4 regions of the Pedobacter sp. SG908 genome follow, and region 1 is predicted to be linked to each of the others. Evidence: riboswitches for the same ligand, from Rfam matches in the RefSeq annotation. Region 1 holds a riboswitch; each other region holds the start of a gene.
What was found. Region 1 has a riboswitch for S-adenosylmethionine ahead of FHT21_RS04330 (TlpA disulfide reductase family protein). Riboswitches for the same ligand answer to the same signal wherever they lie in the genome.

Region 1 (4,972 bases):
TAGAATGTAGGGAGTAGAATTCTTAACTTGATTTTACACACAAAAAATCTTAAGAATATGAAAATTACATTAGACGCAAAATCCCTTTTGTTGGGATTTTTAGGCGCTGGATTGATGTTCACCGCCATCAGTTTTAAAAACGGACAAGACCAAACCGGCAGAAGGTATCACACGGAAGTAAATGCCAACAACATGGTGGTAATCCTTGATAGCGAAACCGGAAATTACATTGTTGCACCATCTATACCTTTGAACGGAAAAGTACAGTGGATAAAAGGTGAATTTAATAAGACTTTTAATACTGCAATTGATAATAGAAAAGAGCCGAAATAATCAATTGTGTCATAAACGAGGTGAATCAATGGTCTGTGTCTCACAGACCATCTTTGTTTTTACCATAAGAAAAGTCTCAAGAGGTTGTCATCCTGAGCAGGGTAGAAGGACCTTATTACAAGATAACTAAATATAATGAAGAATAGTTTACTTTACACTTATCCGCTCAACTATTGGTTTACCCGTTGCTTCATCAATACCTTCAACCTCTGCATACTTCACATTTGGGAGCCAGAAACTGCCACCCTGTATCCTGATAAATAATCGGGCAACCCTAATGGTTCGGTTGTTTATGGTCACCGAGACGTGATAGCTTTTATCGCTATACTTTTGCAGGTAAAATGGTAATTTTTTGTGTGATACAAACCTAAATTCATATTTATCGGCTCCAAGGGCCTTCGTGTCGATACCGTAGGCAAACTTGCGTTGGATATAACCGAGATCCTTTTTCTGTCCTTTTTCACCATACCGGATCCAATAAACCTGAATAGGAGCATCGGTATTGATAGTCCCGTTTTCTTTGAGATTTAATGCATAAATTAAAGTGTTCGTATTCGGATCACGCTGGAGGTAAAACAGCATATGATCTATATTTTTAGGTGTAGGAAAACTAAGTGGGGATGGATCTTTCGATTGTGCCCATGTTTGGGGTGAAAAGAGGAAAAAGGTTAAAACTATAATGAACGAGGTTTTAAGTAGAATGAGTAGTCTAGGTGGTGTTAAATACATTTTAGGCTTGTTTATTTAAGAGAGCTTTTAAAAGATTTGAATAATTTTTAGGTGTCGGTTTTGGGTTGATCATGTAGAATTTCTTCATCGATCTCATTAAGCTGTTCATTATAAAGCCGGTCTGATTCTGCCTTACAATGTTCATAATCATCTAATTTTTCGCAGGAAGTGTTTCCGTGGATCTCGAAAAAATCCCTGATGGATGGATAATCAAAATAAACTGACATATTATTAAGTTTAGGTTACCAATTTGGAAGGGATGGCCATTGATTGTTCGCCGAAAACAGTTAAGAAATCTGCTTTCAAACTCATCTTTTCTGCCATTGCAGAAGGAATTAGCACCTTGTTACGCAACAGGTTGCTAAGACATCAAAGGGCCATTCCCTACGTCTTTCTTGATAAGTATTAGACGTCATGGACGGAATCGAACCGCCGTACTAGGTTTTGCAGACCTTTACCTAACCACTCGGCCACATGACTATATGGTCTTTTCAAGTAGCTTTAGATTCACTTTTTGAAGAAGACTCAGCAAAAGTAAAAATTAATTACTATAATTTCTATAGAAATAGTAGTTTTTTTGTGAGATTTCTGATTGTTGAGCTTGTTTTATGGTATAATTTATTGGTTTTTAGTTGTTTGTGTATTTAAAATAAATTGCAGGTAGATCCTGAAACAAGGTGAGGATGACGATTACTCGCATACAACTCGCCATCGTGATCCGATAGTTATCGGATGCAACTAGATTTACAAGATGACTTTAGTATTCAATAAATTAAGGTTAAAGATTCTTGACTGCGTTAACAAAGACTGATTTAGAAAATCGGTCGTCATTTCCTTTGCTTAGCGAAAGGAAATGACGATTCGCGTATACCTATCATCACTACTCTTTTGCTTTCTTGTTAAGATACCTGCCTCTCCGAACGGCCTAATGCTATGCCCTTGCATAATTCCCTCAGTCCAATTTCTTCTTTAATTGTAAATTATATTTCTGTAAATCAATTGTTTACTAATAAAGTCTATAAAATCTATAGGAATACTTGTTTAAATTAAACGAAGTTTATACATTTACAAAAAAAAATAATAGTTCACTAGCAAATTTACGTTCAAGATGAAACTCCGCAGACAACCTCAGCCATATCCCCTGATCAATTATTCAGATCAGTATAACTGCTGTTGCCGCTAATATAAGCTAAGATACAGATCACCTGTTAAAGGTTTTCATTCAGATATTCTTATTTAAAAATCCTGGTACCCCGGGGCCTTTTGATAGAATATTATGGTGGTCATGTATTTAAGTCAATAAGTTGCCGGGGTATCAGGAACAGCCCAAACTAATCACCACCACTAGTTTAGGTTATTACTCTAATTAATTCACCACCATTAATTAGTTGATTTATACAGAAGAAGGGAGAGTCAGTACTCGTTGAACTTCTAGCAACTTTCCATAGGAAAAAGTGCTCAAACTGATCTAGCAATAGATTATAAATTAACCAATAACAAGTAAACTCACGTTTCCTGTTAGGGATTTCATTAAAAGCATAACAGTTGTTTAAACAGCCTGTATCTGTGCTATATGGTTTTCTGTGGGAGAAATTGTGCCTTGTTATTAAAAACTCTAAAACGATAGTGTTTAACTAATAATGATGATTATGAAAATGAAAATTTCCTCAAGAATTGCATGCCTAACCACCTCAGTCCTGTTACTGGGAGGCATTGCATCAGCCAGGGTGGCAAAACCATTCCCAAAAGAAGGGATTTGGAGGGGTGAGTTTAATGTAAGCGAATCAAAAGTGCCGTTTAATTTCGAATTAAAAGGTAAAAACCCTCAAACAGCAATTTTAACCTTAATTAATGGCTCCAGACGTGATGATTTTCATGTTGAACGACGTGGCGATGATTCCATCTATGTAAAAATGAATACTTACGATGCTGCTTTGGTGGCAAAAATAGAAACTGATGGCACTTTATCAGGCGAATACCGCAGTCTGGTACCTGGTTTCAGGGGCAATTCACTTCCCTTTGTAGCAGAGCATGGTAAAAATTACCGCTTTGTAGAACCTGGAAAAGATATCGCACCAAAACACAATATCTCTGGCAAGTGGGAAATAAAAACCTATACCAAAGAAGCTGTACCAGCATCTATTGCTTTATTAAAGCAGAATGGAAATAAACTTACCGGAGTAATCATGACTGTTGTGGGCGATACACGGGAGCTTGAAGGTACTGTACAGGGTGATGAATTTGAGTTGTCTGGCTTTACCGGACCAAGCCCTTTTATTGTAAAAGGAAAAATTAACGACGATAACAGCATTACTGGCGAACAGGGTTTCGGAATTTATAAAAACCTGAAATTTGATGGCCAGCGCAACGAAAATGCCGAGCTTCCTGATCCTTACAAGCTTACTTTTCTTAAAGAAGGTTATAAAAAACTTGATTTTACCTTTCCAGATCTAACAGGGAAAAATGTTTCCTTGAGCGACGATAAATACAAAGGTAAGGTCGTAATTATTGAAACGATTGGTACCTGGTGCCCAAATTGTACCGATCAAACGGTTTTTCTTTCGCCATGGTTTAAAAAGAACCAAAAACGAGGCGTGGAAGCCATTGCGATTGGTTTCGAACAAAAAGATGATCTCGAATATGCCAAGTACACGTTGGGTAAATTGAAAGAGAAATATGGTATCACTTACGATATCCTGTTTGGTGGCATTGCCGATAAAAAAGTAGTGGCTGAAAAACTGCCTGCGCTAAATAAATTCATTGCTTTTCCAACAACCATCATTATCGATAGAAAAGGAAATGTAAGAGAAATTTATACCGGCTATACAGGCACCGTAACCGGAAAATACTTTAACGATTACGAAACCAAATTTAACAAAGTGCTCGACGAGCTGATTGCTGAACCAGTACCCGAAAAACTGGCTTCAGCAGAAACACTAAAAAGTAAATAACCTAAACTAAGTATAAACAAAATATTAGGCTGTATTTCATTGCAGCCTATATTTTAACCTACACTTAAAACTATACAAGATGAAAACTTACTTTGCTAAAATGCAGGTGCTGGCACTGGCATCGCTCATTTCTACAACAGCCTTTGCTGTAAATAAGGTGCATGAAGAACCGAAAACAGCCAAAAAATTTATAAAAGAAGGAATTTGGCGCGGTGTTTTTAAGGTAGCTGAAACAGAAGTGCCTTTTAATTTCGAATTGAAAGGAAAAGATGCAGCGCATGCCACGTTTACGCTGTTAAACGGTACGCGGAGAGACGATTTCCACATCAAATACCTGGGACAGGATTCACTATTTATCAAAATGAATACTTACGATGCAGCTTTGGTGGCCAAAATTGAAAGTGATGGCCGGATCTCTGGCGAATATAGAAGCCTGGTGCCGGGTTTGCAGGGCAATGCTTTGCCTTTTACTGCAGAGCAAGGTAAATCTTACCGTTTTGTTGAGCCGGGAAAAGACGTTGCACCTGTTGCCAATTTAACTGGTAAATGGGAGTTTAAAGGTTTTTCTAAAGAAGCTGTTCCAAACAAAGTTGCCATATTAAAACAAGAAGGAAATAAACTTACTGGTGTAATTATGCAGGTAACCGGCGATAGCCGTGAGCTTGAAGGTACCGTACAGGGAAACCAATTTGTACTTTCTGGTTTTAGTGGACCAAGCCCTAAAATTTATAAGGGTACCATTAACGAAGACGGTACACTTTCGGGTGAAATTAGCCAGGGCATTTACGATAACTTAAAGTTTACCGGCGTAAAAGACAGTAAGGCAGAATTGCCAGATCCTTATAAACTAACACATTTAAAGGAAGGTGTTAAAAAACTTGCTTTTACTTTTCCCGATCTGAATGGCAAACCTGTTTCGTTAACTGATGATAAATATAAAGGCAAGGTTGTGATTGTAG
Region 2 (4,972 bases), 1.5 Mb from region 1:
TTGCTGTATCCCTCCGCTGTGCTTCAGGGATGCCGCTTTGCCCGGGGCTAAAAACACAGTTGCTACTAAGAACAAAATGTAAAACGCTATTTTGTTCCTTGTACAAACCTTTGTTAAATAAACCTTATTGTAGCGGCTATCCTTTTTGCTGCCGAGCCAAACAAACAGCAATAACATTCGCAAAAAGATAGAAGAGGAAAGAAGGACTGCCCGAACTGAAGTGCGCTAAACCTGCTTTCCAAAAACGATACATTATGCATTATTATTTATTATTTGGAGCGGCTTGCCTGTGCTACCATTTAATTTGCCACGGAAGCACGGAAATCAAGGAAGTTCTATTGGTCGGTGTCTCACCGACCAACGCTTTATTTCGGTTGGTGAGACACCAACCGATAAGAAATGAGAGTGCTATGCCTATTTCTTCAATAGCGTATCAATTTCTGTATTAAATTCTTTAATAAACTCATCATAAAACTTACCAGTGGCCGGGCCATTAAAACCAGTATGGATCTGGGCTACATTACCTTGTTTATCAATTATTATCGTGGTTGGGAACGATAAAAAAGAATCGAGTGCAGGCAACGATTCGGATACAACCTGTTTATCGGCAGTACCTGCAATAACCTGGTCGTAATCAATTCCAAAACGTTCGCGGAAACGTGTCATCACCTTTTTTGCATATTCAGGTTCGGTTGAGCGTTCGTAATGTAAAGCGATAATTTCTACACCGCGGTTTTTGTTCTTTTTGTACCATGGCGCCAAAAAGGTAGCTTCGTCAACACAGTTAGGGCACCAGCTTCCGGTGATGGTCAAAATCACCACTTTGTTTTTATACTTCTCATCTTTTAGCGAAATCTTTTTCCCGTTGATATCAGGAAAGCTAAAATCAAGTGTTTTATATCCTTTTTTAAGGTAGGTGAGTTTATAAGGATCAGGCAGGGCAGCATCTTTATTTTTGGTCCCGGTAAAAGACTGGCTTCCCCTTGCACCTAAAATTTCACCGGTTAATGAGCCATCTGACTGGAAAGTTCCTTTATAATAGGCAGGAGATGAGCCAATAAAACTAGAAAGTTGAAACTCATTTCCTTCCACAACACCCTCCAGATAGCGCGAATCGCCTGTTACGCGTAGAAAAGTACCCGTAAGTTTGTTTCCCGTTTGCTTAAATAAACCTACTGTTTTTTCTTCTTTACCATTTGGCGATTTAAAAACCACATCATAACTACCAGAATAGTCTGCTGTTGCTGGTTTATCTGCCGTTTTAAAACGATAATTTTTTCGTTCAGCAATAATTACCAAAGGTTGGCCAGTTTTATCTTGCTTTCTTAATGTACCAGATAAATGATCGCCATCTATTGCAAATGCGAGTTCGTTATCAAACTGATCCAGTTTTACGAAAAGTGAATCAGCAGTCTGTTTTACCAGACCACCTTCGAAACTTTCTTCGGCATTGCGGAAATATAATTTCTGTTGACCGCTTTTTTCATTGATCTCGAAATTAAAAGGAATTTCCAGACCTTCCTTTACTTTCGCTATGCCGCGCCAATTGCCGAGGGCAACAAAGGCTTTTGATTTTATTTTGTTGAGTTTTACTACCTGATTGGGTAAAGTATTATGTTCCTGGGCATAGATAAAAGTTGTTGATATGGCCAATACGGCTGCTAAAATGGATTTTAGTTTCATTGGGGATGTATATTTATCGACTAAATTAGTAGACAAAGATATGGATGTAATTGCCAAAGAAAAAATATTTCAATAAAAATCTATAAAAACTATAGGATAAATGGAATTAATTATACCTTTGCCCCAGTTATTTTAAAATACTTATCAAGAAAGGCGGAGGGAATGGCCCTATGAAGCCTTAGCAACCATCTAATTTTTAGAAATGGTGCTAATTCCATCTCAGATGAATCTGGGGTAGTTAAGTCAGTTGTTTGCGTTATCCTTATAAGAATATATGGAGCACTTCTGATTTATGGGGTGCTTTTTTTTTGCCCTGATGCACGCTTGAAAAGTAAATACGGTTTAAAGAAAATTATTCAGATGAAAAAAACAGACAAGCTAAAAGCTATTGATGTAAACCTTAGTGCATACTTCCGAATGCGCATGCCCTGTTAAAATCGCTCCATTTAACAGGCTTTTTTGATCTAACCATTCCTTTGTTTTCTTATAAAACACGGTTATTAACCGTTAGGAATTGTTTTGCCCAAAATTATTATCCCTTATTAACTAATTAACTACACAATATGCTTAAAAATTTAAAATCAATAGCGCTTATCTTTTTGCTCCTCATAGCACAAAAGCTTTCCGCTCAAGATGTCACGGTTACCGGAACTGTAAAGTCGGCAGATGGTGAAACACTCCCAGGTGTTTCCATATTAATAAAAGAAACCAAACAGGCCACCATTTCTGATGCAAAAGGAGCTTTCTCTATTAGTGCACCAGATAAGGGCACATTGGTATTTTCTTATATCGGTTTTAAGAGTCAGGAAATACAAATCAATAAAAACGCAGACCCAGTTTCGGTCATTCTTCAATCAAGCGATAATGCGTTGGATGAGGTAGTGGTTACGGCATTGGGTATTTCGCGACAGAAAAAATCGCTAGGTTATGCTGTTCAGGAATTAAAAGGACAGGATTTGGCTGAAGCTAAAGAATCCAACCTGGTAAATGCACTGGCCGGAAAAATAGCTGGTGTACGGGTAACTAACAGCCAGGGGAGTATGGGGTCGTCACGAGTGGTTATTAGGGGAGAAACTTCCATTGCAGGAAATAACCAGCCATTATTTGTAGTTGATGGGATTCCGGTAGATAACTCTCAGTTAAATTCGGCTGGGGCAAGAGATTATGCCAATACCATTTCAGATATCAATCCGGAAGATATAGAATCGATGAGTGTGTTAAAAGGACCAAATGCCGCGGCGCTATATGGCTCGAGGGCTGCAGCAGGCGTTATACTCATTAAAACCAAAACGGGTAAATCGAAAAAAGGATTAGGCATTGCCATCAATTCGAATGCTGTTTTAGAAACTTTACTTACCCTGCCCGTTTATCAAAATGCTTTCGGTCAGGGATCGGAAGGCAAGTTTAGTTACGTAGACGGTGCAGGTAAAGGCATTAACGATGGCGTAGATGAAAGCTGGGGTCCTAAATTGGATGGAAGACTAATTCCACAATTTTTTTCGAAGGGAGTAGCCGTTCCTTTTGTGGCACATCCCGATAATGTGCGCGATTTCTTTCAAACAGGATATTCATTGAACAATGGGGTATCGGTTGCAGATGCTGGTGAAAAATATGATTACCGGATATCATATAATAACCTAAAACAGGTGGGGATAGTACCTAACTCTGGTCAGGGCAAAAATTCCTTTGTGTTCAATACATCATTAAAAATAACACCGAAGTTAACCTTAACTGCCAATGCAAATTATAGCAAACTTAACTCTGATAATTTACCTGGAACAGGCGGTTCGAGATCAACCAGTACGATGTTGCAGTTTACCTGGTTCGGCCGTCAGGTTGATATTAACCAATTGAAAAACTATTTGGACGAAAATGGAAAAACGTTTAACTGGAACAACAGTTATTACAGCAATCCTTATTGGGTAGCATACGAAAATACAGTATCGCAAAACCGTAGCCGGATTATTGGAAGTTTAGCCCTTAACTATAAGATTATTGATGGACTTGATTTCAATTTCAGATCAGGGACCGATTATTACAACGATAGACGTAAAGTTAGGATTGCCTATGGTACCAATGGAACACCTTTCGGCTCTTATACTGAGAGTGCCTTTACCGTAAGTGAAAATAATACAGATGCGACATTAAACTTTAACAAACAGTTGAATGATGATTTTAGCCTCGAATTGTTAGGTGGTGGGAACATCCGTAGACAATATATTGAGCAGAACGATCAAAGTGCACCTAAACTGGCCATCGCCGGACTTTATACCCTTAAAAACTCTCGCGATCCCCTGATTTCATTAAATAATTTATCAAGACTAAAATCTTATAGTGTTTATGCCTCTGGCCAGATTGGCTTCAGGAATTACCTTTTTGCCAACATTACGGCCCGTAACGATTGGTCATCTACCTTGCCGGCGCAGAACAGGTCTTATTTTTACCCATCATTTAATGGAAGTTTTGTAGCAACCGAGGCGTTCGATATTAAAAGCAAAGCTCTTAACTATTTAAAAATACGCGGAGGTTGGTCTAAAGTTGGTAAAGATGCCGATCCTTACCGTTTGATTAATACTTATGCATTTGGTGCGCCGTTTAGCATCAGTTCCGATCTGCAAAAGTTATATCCTAACATTGTCGTTGCAAATCCTCAGCTAAGTCCGGGTGCTATAGATTTAAACCCTAATCTCAAACCAGAGACTACTACTTCTACAGAACTGGGGCTTGAGGCGGTATTCTTTAATAAAAGGTTACGTTTCGATTTAAGTGCATACAATACCAATAGTTATAATCAGATTTTGGCTGCTGATGTAAGTCAGAGTACTGGTTTCAGCTCAAAATTGCTTAACGCTGGCAAAATCAACAACAAAGGGATAGAAGCACAATTGGGAATTACGCCAGTAAAAAAAGCCTTTACCTGGGATATTGATGTAAATTTTGCGGCAAACCGAAGTAAGGTAATAGAATTAGATGCCGAAAAATTGTTAACAAATTATGTAGTGGCTTCTAACTCGGCACAGGTTATTGCTACCGTTGGTCAGCCTTACGGCTCATTGTTCGGATCAGCATATTTGAGAGATGGTAATGGTAATATTGTTGTAAACGCAACGGGCGCACCTGCAACAAATCCAACCAAACAGGTACTGGGGAAATATACGCCAGATTGGATTGGTGGTGTGTATAATACTTTCACTTATAAAGGTATCAGTTTAGGGGTATTGGTTGACGCAAGTTTTGGTGGTTCTATCTATAATGGCACCTATGCAACAGGTACCTATACAGGAGTATT
Region 3 (4,972 bases), 960 kb from region 1:
TCCAAACCGGTCTGCTTTAGAAAACACTGTAGCCAAATTAGAATATGGCGAAGATGCGGCTGCTTTTTCTTCGGGAAATACCTGTGGTATGGTTTTATTTCAGGCCTTAAAGCCTGGTAGCCACATTATTGCACCTGATGATATGTATTGGGGTATTAAAAAGCAATTACTTACTATTTTTAACGATAGTTTGGAGTTTGATTTTATTGATCAGACTGATTTAAATCTGATACAATCGAGCATTAAACCTAATACCAAATTGATCTGGATCGAAACCCCATCCAATCCGTTATTAAAGGTTACCGATATCGAAGAGATTGCCAAAATAGCTAAAGCTAAAAACATCACCTTAGCCTGCGATAGTACCTTTGCTTCGCCTATTTTACAAAATCCGGTTTTATTAGGTGCTGATATTGTAATGCATAGCAGCACCAAATACCTGGGTGGTCATAGTGATGTGCTCGGCGGGATTTTAGTAACCGCTAAAAAAGACGAGTTATGGGAGAAAATCAAAAACATTCAGCAAACTGGTGGTGCGGTGCCTTCCCCTTTCGATTGTTTTCTCTTAACCAGAAGTATTAAAACCCTGGCTTATCGCATGAAAGGCCACTGTGAAAATGGAAAGATTATCGCTGACTATTTAAACGGACACCCGAATGTTGAAGCTGTTTTTTATCCTGGATTGGAAAATCACCCACAACACGCAATTGCAAAGAAACAAATGAAAGATTTTGGTGGGATGATGTCGTTCTTAGTTAAAGGAGATATTGAAGCTGCACATCAGGTGGTGAATAAGGTAAAGTTATTTGCGCAAGCGACGAGTTTAGGAGGTGTAGAGAGTTTAATTGAGCACCGCTATTCGGTGGAAGGCCCCGATAGCAAAACGCCAAAAAATTTACTTCGTATTTCTGTAGGCTTAGAGCATGTTGATGATATTATTGCCGATTTGGCACAGGCGCTGGGGTAAAATATAAAACCTATAAGGACTTAAAGACCTTATAGGTTTCTAGTTATTACGAATCTTTGTTTCTAAACCCGATTGCAGCGATATCCTTTTTGGCTGTCATCCTGAGCGAAGTCGAAGGGTAGCCAAAAGGGAGATAAAGCGTAAAGCGGGAATGCAATACCCTAAGGATTACAGAACCCTAATTTCCAAAACTTATTTAGGATTACAAATCGTGGTTAACTTCAAGGAATAATTTGCCTCCAAGGGCTCATTAGTCTGCGCTAAACGTTGCGATCCTGTATTGGCTGGGCAGGCAATATCTCCTGCTGCATCATAAACCAGCCTAGCTCCATTTGCCAATAATTCTTTTGGTACATATACCTGCACCTTGGTAATCGAATAACCAGAAGGAAAATAACGCACATAATAACCGTCAGGGTGTTTAGTCCAGATACCACTTGGCACATCGCTTCTTGGAGGAGCCATACCTGCTATAATGGCGTACTTTTCCATGTCGGCATAAGTATAATTTCCAGAAGCTACTAGTTGTCGAATATTATTTTCTGCTTCAAAAACGGCTCTCACGCCTGATGGTAACTGATCTTTAGCTTTTTCCATTACATCGAAAGGCAAAACACCTAAAGCACCTCCTTCTAATTGCGTAAGTTGTTTCGGTGTTAATAATTTTATCGCAGTAAGTTTAACCTGTCCATTGAAATCGGCAAATTTCGTTCTGGCAATAATGGTCCATAACAACGCCTGGATATCGTGTTGTTCAACATCAGGATGTTTTTCTGCACTTTTAAGTATAGAAACCACAATTTCTTCTTTCGGCCCTAAAACTGGGGCAAACATATATCCATCTCCTTTTGATGGCGCAAAAGTTCCGGCTTTTAGGCAGTAGCTTTTATTGGTCATTTCGTAAAGCCCCTCGCAAAGCACGAAACCGCCTTCTGGATTTTTAGGCAGTAAATACAAGGGCTGGGCTTTTAAATTTAATGAATTAATAAAATCAGGCTGTTTTTCGCCTTCTCTATTTACATCTTCAAAATTAGTGGTAATGGCAGCAGGTTGCTTTAAAAACTTGTCTACGCCTAATGCTTTAGCACCCTGGGCCGTGCCAACTTTTAGTAATTTGTCCTTCAAACCACCAAATTGGGCGTTTGCATTACTTAAACACATTGCAGTTAGTAGCAGGCCTAAACCTAAAGCTTTTATATTTTTCATCATGATTAAATTTAGATAGGTAACACAAACTTAGAATTTTAAGCGTTAATTTTATATTAAAAGTTTTAGTTTGGTATACCGCTACAAAAATACATTGCTCATTTTCAATGTGTTAGTTTAAATTCGAAATTTTATTTTGTCGATTAAAATTTAATTCAGACATTTGGAATATTATTTGGCGGAAAGCTAAATAAAAGTCAATCTTCACAGGTTGATTTATAAAGAAGTGGCGAGAGACTGGCTCGATGACCCACTGGCAACCCTCAGAAAGAGAAGGTGCCAATTCCTGACCGGATAACATGGTGTTATTTGGAGATATAAATTAGAACTGATGAAAACATTAAATCTTCAATCGCTGAGCGAACCAAAATCAAACCTTAACAAGTTAGAACGAGCTTCTATTTCTATTACTTGTTGTGATGTGCGCGCGATTGCTTGTATGTGCTGTTGCATACTGTAATTTAAAAATCTTCCTTTTTTGTTTCTTTCAAACTGGAAGGTCCCGAAAAATCGGGATACGCCTTGTTACATTTTACGATTGCCCAAAATCTTAATGCATTTACCCACTCAACAATTAAAAAAATAGATACTATGTCAACATCATATAAATTTGAAACTTTACAATTACACGCTGGCCAGGAAATAGATCCAACAACAGGTTCAAGGGCTGTTCCCATTTACCAAACCACTTCTTATGGTTTTAAAAACGCTGAGCATGGCGCAAATTTATTTGCCTTAAAAGAATTTGGCAATATCTACACCAGGATTATGAATCCTACCAACGATGTTTTCGAAAAACGTATCGCAGCTTTAGAAGGTGGTGTAGCTGCTTTGGCTGTGGCATCGGGGCAAGCTGCTCAATTTATAGCGTTAAATAACATATTGGAAGCTGGTGATAGCATTGTTTCTTCATCTCACATTTACGGTGGAACTTACAACCAATTTAAAGTAGCTTTTAAACGTTTGGGTATACATGTCGATTTTGCAAATCCAGATGTACCTGAAGAATTTGAAGCTAAAATTACCGATAAAACTAAAGCCATTTATCTCGAAACCATCGGAAATCCTGCGTTTAGCGTTCCCGATTTCGAAAAAATTGCTGCCATTGCAAAAAAATACGATCTCCCTTTAATAGTCGACAATACTTTTGGTGCAGGAGGTTATTTGTTTAAACCATTGGAACACGGTGCCAATATTGTTGTAGAATCTGCAACGAAATGGATCGGTGGCCATGGAACAAGCATTGGCGGAGTAATAGTTGACGGTGGAAATTACAACTGGGGCAATGGAAAATTCCCTCAGTTCTCTGAACCTTCTGAAGGTTATCATGGTTTGGTTTTTAGTGATGTTTTTGGTATTGGTGGACCATTTGGAAACATCCAGTTTATCATCCGTGCCCGTGTAGAGGGATTAAGAGATCTTGGACCTGCCCTATCGCCTTTCAATTCTTTTCTTTTATTACAAGGATTAGAAACATTATCGCTCCGCGTACAACGTCATGTAGATAATGCATTAGAATTGGCCACCTGGTTAGAAAACCATCCATTAGTTAAAGAAGTTCAGTACCCTGGCTTAGCCAGCAGTAAATACAATAACCTGGCTAAAAAATATTTAAGCAATGGTTTTGGCGCAGTTTTATCTTTCGAGTTAGCCGGAAGCAAAGAAAATGCAACACAGGTAATTGATAACTTAAAACTGGTATCGCACCTGGCCAATGTGGGTGATGCAAAAACGCTGATCATTCAACCTTCGGCCACAACACACCAACAATTAAGCGAAACGGAACAATTAGCTGCAGGTGTAAAACCGAATGCTTTAAGGGTATCAGTAGGCATTGAGCATATTGATGATATTAAAGCCGATTTCGAACAGGCATTTGCAACAATTAATGCTTCAGTTCCAACAGAGAGTTTACAAGCCTAACCGTTTATTCCGAATACAACAAAACAATGAGTACAGCATCAACATATCATTATAACAAACAGTTTAAATTAGAAAGCGGAAAAAAAATCCGTAACCTGCAAATTGCTTATCAAACTTATGGCAAATTAAATGCAAATAAAGATAATGTGATTTGGGTTTGCCATGCACTTACGGCCAATGCTGATGTTTTTGAATGGTGGGAAGGTTTGTTTGGTGAGAATGCTTTATTCAATCCGGAAGAGCATTATGTTGTTTGCGCTAATGTTTTAGGCTCGCATTATGGTAGTACAAACCCATTAAGTACCAATCCGGTAACGGGCTTACCTTATTACCTTTCTTTTCCGCAGTTTACCATCCGCGATTTAGTATCGGCACACCAGTTATTAGCTGCGCATTTAGGTATTAATTATATTAAATTATTAATCGGCGGTTCTTTAGGCGGGCAACAAGCTGTTGAATGGAGTATTTCGGAACCGAATAAAATCGAAAACCTGATCTTGATTGCCACCAATGCAGCACATTCTCCTTGGGGAATTGCTTTTAACGAAAGTCAGCGTTTGGCCATTACTACCGATAGAACTTTTTATGCCAACCAACCAAACGGTGGCAGTAAAGGTTTAAAAACAGCCCGTAGCATTGCACTATTAAGTTATAGAACCTACAGTGCTTACGGCAGTACACAGGTAGAAAGTGTAAACGACAAGACCGACAATTTCAGATCGTCTTCTTATCAGAACTATCAGGGAGAAAAACTGATCAACCGCTTTAACGCTTACAGTTATTATTATTTAACCAAAGCAATGGACAGCCACAATGTGGGCCGTAGCCGCAAAAGCATTGCCGATGCACTAAAACTAATTACGGCAAATACCTTGG
Region 4 (4,972 bases), on a different contig from region 1:
TAAACCGCTTAAGCCAATAATATCGGCATTTATTTCCTTGGCTTTTTTAATGATCTCCTGCGCAGGAACCATCACGCCCATATCAACAATTTCGAAGTTGTTACAGGCTAAAACCACGCCCACAATATTTTTTCCTATATCGTGCACATCGCCCTTAACAGTGGCCATTAATACTTTTCCTGCGGAAGAGTTTTGATCCTGATCGGGATTATCCAGTTTCTCCTGTTCTATAAATGGCAATAAATAGGCTACGGCTTTTTTCATTACCCTTGCCGATTTAACCACCTGGGGCAAGAACATTTTTCCGGCACCGAATAAATCACCCACAATATTCATCCCGTCCATCAACGGCCCCTCGATTACCTGAATCGGGCGGGCATATTTTTGTCTGGCCTCCTCTACATCATCATCCAGGTATTCTACAATTCCTTTAACCAAAGAATGAGATAATCTCTCTTCAACAGAGCCTTTTCTCCACTCTTCATCTTTAACCACCTCTTTACCTTTCGATTTTACGGTATCAGCATATTCTACCAAACGCTCTGTTGCATCTTCCCTTCGGTTTAAGAGCACATCTTCTACCCTTTCTAGTAGTTCGGGTGGAATTTCCTGGTAAACCTCCAACATCCCCGCATTTACAATTCCCATATCTAAACCAGCCTGAATGGCATGGTAAAGAAATGCCGAGTGCATGGCTTCTCGCACTACATTATTTCCCCTAAAAGAGAACGAAATGTTAGAAACCCCTCCACTCACTTTAGCATGAGGCAGGTTTTCTTTAATCCAACGGGTGGCATTTATAAAATCGACTGCATAATTATTATGCTCTTCCAATCCTGTTGCAACGGTTAAGATATTCGGATCGAAAATAATATCCTCTGCCGGGAAACCAATTTCATTCACCAGGATATCGTAACTTCTTTTGCAAATTTCCTTTCTACGCTCGTAATTATCAGCCTGTCCCTGCTCATCAAAAGCCATTACTACTACCGCAGCACCATATTGCATAATTTTGCGGGCGCTTTCGCGGAATTTCTCCTCCCCTTCCTTTAAGGAGATGGAGTTTACAATCCCTTTTCCCTGTAAACATTTTAAGCCGTTTTCAATAACCGACCATTTGGATGAATCGACCATGATGGGCAATTTAGCAATATCAGGTTCAGAGGCAATGAGGTTTAAGAATTTGGTCATTGCCGCTTCCGAATCCAACATCCCTTCGTCCATGTTCACATCGATTACCTGCGCACCGCCCTCAACCTGTTGTAAGGCAACAGCCAATGCAGCTTCATAATCACCGCCTAAGATCAGTTTAGAGAATTTAGGGGATCCGGTAATATTTGTTCTTTCACCAATATTGACGAAAATGCTTTCTGGAGTGATGGTTACCGGTTCCAATCCGCTTAAACGCATGTAAGGCTCAAGCACTGGTACTTTCCTCGGCTCGGCTTTCCTCGCATTTTTAGCAATACAACCAATATGCTCTGGCGTGGTACCACAACAGCCACCCACAATGTTCACAAAACCTGATGCAATAAAATCGTCTACCAAATGTGCCGTTTCATGCGGTTGCTCATCATAAGCTCCAAACTCATTTGGTAAACCTGCATTTGGATAGGCCGAAACATAACAACCTGCTTTTGCGGCAAGCTCCTCAATATGCGGACGCATTTCTTTAGCTCCCAAAGCACAGTTAAAACCAATACTTAATGGTTTAGCATGCATTACAGAGTTTAAAAAAGCTTCGGCTGTTTGGCCTGAAAGCGTTCTTCCAGAGGCATCTGTAATAGTACCAGAAATCATGATCTCCAGTTTACGGCCAATTACCTCTTCATATTTTTTAATGGCCACAATAGCCACTTTAGCATTTAACGTATCGAAAATGGTTTCGATTAATAATACATCAGAACCACCATCTACCAAACCACGTACCTGTTCGTAATAAGCTGCTTCCAGTTCATCAAAATAAACCGCCCTAAAACCAGGGTCGTTTACATTTGGCGACATGGAAAGGGTACGGTTGGTTGGGCCAATAGCACCGGCCACAAAGCATTTACGATCTGGATTTGCAGCCATAAATTCGTTTACGGCTTCTTTTGCCACACGTGCACCTTCAAAACTCATCTCGTAAGAAAGGTCTTCCATCTGGTAATCGGCCATGGAAATGCGCTGTGTACTGAATGTATTAGTTTCGATGATATCGGCACCAGCAGCCAGGTACTCCAGGTGTATTGTTTTAATAATATCCGGACGTGTGATGTTGAGCAAATCGTTATTGCCTTTTACATCACAGGGATGGTTTTTAAATCGTTCCCCTCTAAAATCTTCTTCGGTTAGGGTATATCGCTGAATCATGGTACCCATTGCACCATCAATCACCAAAATACGTTTTTCTAATTCTTCTCTTATGCTCATTCTTGTTGTAAGATTTGAGATATGAGATGTTAGATATGAGCATGGATAAGACGCAATGTCTCAAATCTCAAATCTATAGTCTCAAGTCTCTAAAAGGCTTATTTAAAAAGTTGGTACGTGAATCGTAATCCTAAACTTATCTGTTTCCGCTATTTGCAGAATAGAATTTAGCACCTTGTAGGTTACAGGTTGCTAAGACTTCGTTGGGTCTAATCCCTCCGTCTTTCTTAATAAGCATACAAAAATGCAACAAAGCAACATCAATTCCAAAATTTATCGCATTGCTACCAAATAAAATTACAAAGGCCACGCAAAACTGCGCGGCCTTAAGAATTAAGAATATTGTTCTGTTTCTGGAGATTATCTTCTGTTACCGAAAATACGCAATAGTGATAAAAACAAGTTAATAAAAGTAATGTAAAGTGAAAGCGCACCCATGATTGCTAATTTTTTGCTTTCATTTACGCCTAAAGTGTTTCCATTTTCATCCAAACCTTCACCTATTCTTTTAAGCTCCTGAACTTTATATGCAGTTAATGCAGTAAAAATCGCCACTCCGATAAATCCCATAATATAACCTAATGTTGAGCTTCCCAAAAACATATTGATAACGCTAATGATCACTAAACCGATTACACCGGCAAATAATATTGGGCCAAACTTACTCAAATCTGTATCTGTAGTATATCCCATTATTGCCATTACTGCAAATATCGCGGCTGCTGCGGCAAAACTAATTACCACTGATGGTAAAGAATAGGTTAACAAGATGAAACTGAGCATTACTCCTGTTAATACAGAATAAAGCAAAAACACGCCTATTAACGCCTGATAAGACATTCGTTGCATACCGGCCCCCATCAGGAATACTAGCCCTAGTGGTGCAAATATTGCAATGTAACCTAACACAGTAAAGCCACCCTTACCTGTTTGTGGGTTATAAGATAAAAGATAATTCAATACTTCCGGTGTGCTGGCGATAAAGTAAGCTGCAACTGTTGAAACAGTTAATGCCACAAACATCCATAAGAAAACATTTCCAAAGAAACGTTTAGATGCAGATTTTTCCTGTACAAAAACACTGTTGTCTTGATATTGATAATTTTGTTGTTCCATTTTAAATTTGTGTATTTAACTATATAAAAATAAATATTTAGTTTAATCTTTTTGTCAGCAGTTCTTCAACTTTTTTAAAGAACTGTAGTGGTTTTAGTGTGCGCCATGGCAGATTGTCAAATGCACCACCAAAGTTAATGTAATAATCGATGTTATTATCGCGAAACTCGGTGATTACGTGTTCCTGAAAATTTACCCCAACAATCCAGCCATCTTCTACTTCCTGAAACCACTCTTCATAATAACTGTCATCAGAGGCATGAAAATTAAGCACATTTTCACCGATCAGGATAAATTTATTAATGCCTTCGTCCATCATCAGCTCTAAAATATCGCGTTTCAGCAGCATAATATCGTTATTAATGGCATCGTTCCATTCCCCTATAAACTCTATAATGGCATAACTGCGGTCATAATCAACGTACAACACCTTCATGTACAAGGTATTCGAGCCGAACTCATCCCATTGTGGGTGCAGTAAAAAGTTATAAATCTGCTTATCGAAGTAAAGTTCCGAATATTCGGTATTGTAAAATGGCGAACGCTCATCTTCTGCCGAAATATAATCATCTCTCCACTGATAATAAGGCTCAATTTCGTGCATGCTTCTTTTTAATTATTGAATGAGTGAGTTTTGAATGAGTGAATGTTTGATACTGCTGCTGAATTCAATCACCCTCTAATTCTATCACTCAAGCATTCTCTCATTTCTTAATGTCCGGCTTCAACTGCTTTACGCACACTTCCATAACGGGTTAATAACTCTGCTGCTTCTTCATAGCCTATATTCAGTTCATCGGCAACCATTTGTGTACCACGGTCTACCAGCTTATGATTGGTTAACTGCATATCGACCATTTTATTGCCAACTACACGCCCCAACTGAACCATAACAGTAGTGCTTAACATGTTTAATACCATCTTTTGCGCCGTACCCGATTTCATCCGGGTAGAACCGGTAATAAACTCAGGCCCTACTACTACTTCAACTGGAAAATCAGATTCGGCAGCTATTGGCCCACCGGTATTGCAAACAATACAGCCGGTTAAAATGCCATGCTTGCGTGCCGTGTTTAAACCACCGATGACGTACGGGGTAGTACCCGATGCTGCCAGGCCAACTAAACAATCTTTTTCATTAATCTCAAATTCCTGAAGATCTTTCCAGGCTTGTTCGGCATCATCTTCAGCAAATTCTACCGCTCTTCTAATGGCTGTATCGCCGCCAGCAATAATTCCTACAACCCAATCAAAAGGAACACCGTAAGTAGGCGGGCATTCTGAAGCATCTACTACACCTAAACGGCCACTTGTACCTGCACCTATATAAAAGAGACGGCCACCTTTTTTCATCCGTCCAGCCACTGCCGACGTTAATTTTTCAATCTGAGGCAAACATTTTTCAACTGCAAATGCTACAGTTTTATCTTCGTTATTAATGCCC

Region 2: linked by a shared signal. The riboswitch ahead of FHT21_RS10420 (SusC/RagA family TonB-linked outer membrane protein) and the one ahead of FHT21_RS04330 (TlpA disulfide reductase family protein) in region 1 are both predicted to bind S-adenosylmethionine.
Region 3: linked by a shared signal. The riboswitch ahead of FHT21_RS08055 (O-acetylhomoserine aminocarboxypropyltransferase/cysteine synthase) and the one ahead of FHT21_RS04330 (TlpA disulfide reductase family protein) in region 1 are both predicted to bind S-adenosylmethionine.
Region 4: linked by a shared signal. The riboswitch ahead of metH (methionine synthase) and the one ahead of FHT21_RS04330 (TlpA disulfide reductase family protein) in region 1 are both predicted to bind S-adenosylmethionine.

Annotation. Positions count from the first base shown of each region.
Region 1 is NZ_JAAOYY010000001.1:1,003,581-1,008,552, forward strand. It holds gene FHT21_RS04310 (hypothetical protein) at 58-333, shown strand; gene FHT21_RS04315 (DUF4833 domain-containing protein) at 481-1,062, opposite strand; gene FHT21_RS04320 (hypothetical protein) at 1,110-1,289, opposite strand; SAM riboswitch class I at 1,368-1,467, opposite strand; tRNA gene FHT21_RS04325 (tRNA-Cys) at 1,472-1,542, opposite strand; SAM riboswitch class I at 2,453-2,550, shown strand; gene FHT21_RS04330 (TlpA disulfide reductase family protein) at 2,712-4,013, shown strand; gene FHT21_RS04335 (TlpA disulfide reductase family protein) at 4,093-4,972, shown strand, end outside.
Region 2 is NZ_JAAOYY010000001.1:2,548,779-2,553,750, reverse strand. It holds gene FHT21_RS10425 (TlpA disulfide reductase family protein) at 415-1,683, opposite strand; SAM riboswitch class I at 1,822-1,928, shown strand; gene FHT21_RS10420 (SusC/RagA family TonB-linked outer membrane protein) at 2,247-4,972, shown strand, end outside.
Region 3 is NZ_JAAOYY010000001.1:1,960,033-1,965,004, reverse strand. It holds gene FHT21_RS08065 (aminotransferase class V-fold PLP-dependent enzyme) at 1-967, shown strand, start outside; gene FHT21_RS08060 (hypothetical protein) at 1,160-2,176, opposite strand; SAM riboswitch class I at 2,387-2,497, shown strand; gene FHT21_RS08055 (O-acetylhomoserine aminocarboxypropyltransferase/cysteine synthase) at 2,765-4,096, shown strand; gene metX (homoserine O-acetyltransferase) at 4,123-4,972, shown strand, end outside.
Region 4 is NZ_JAAOYY010000002.1:894,642-899,613, reverse strand. It holds gene metH (methionine synthase) at 1-2,412, opposite strand, end outside; SAM riboswitch class I at 2,546-2,649, opposite strand; gene FHT21_RS18855 (Bax inhibitor-1/YccA family protein) at 2,773-3,528, opposite strand; gene FHT21_RS18850 (hypothetical protein) at 3,566-4,132, opposite strand; gene murQ (N-acetylmuramic acid 6-phosphate etherase) at 4,240-4,972, opposite strand, start outside.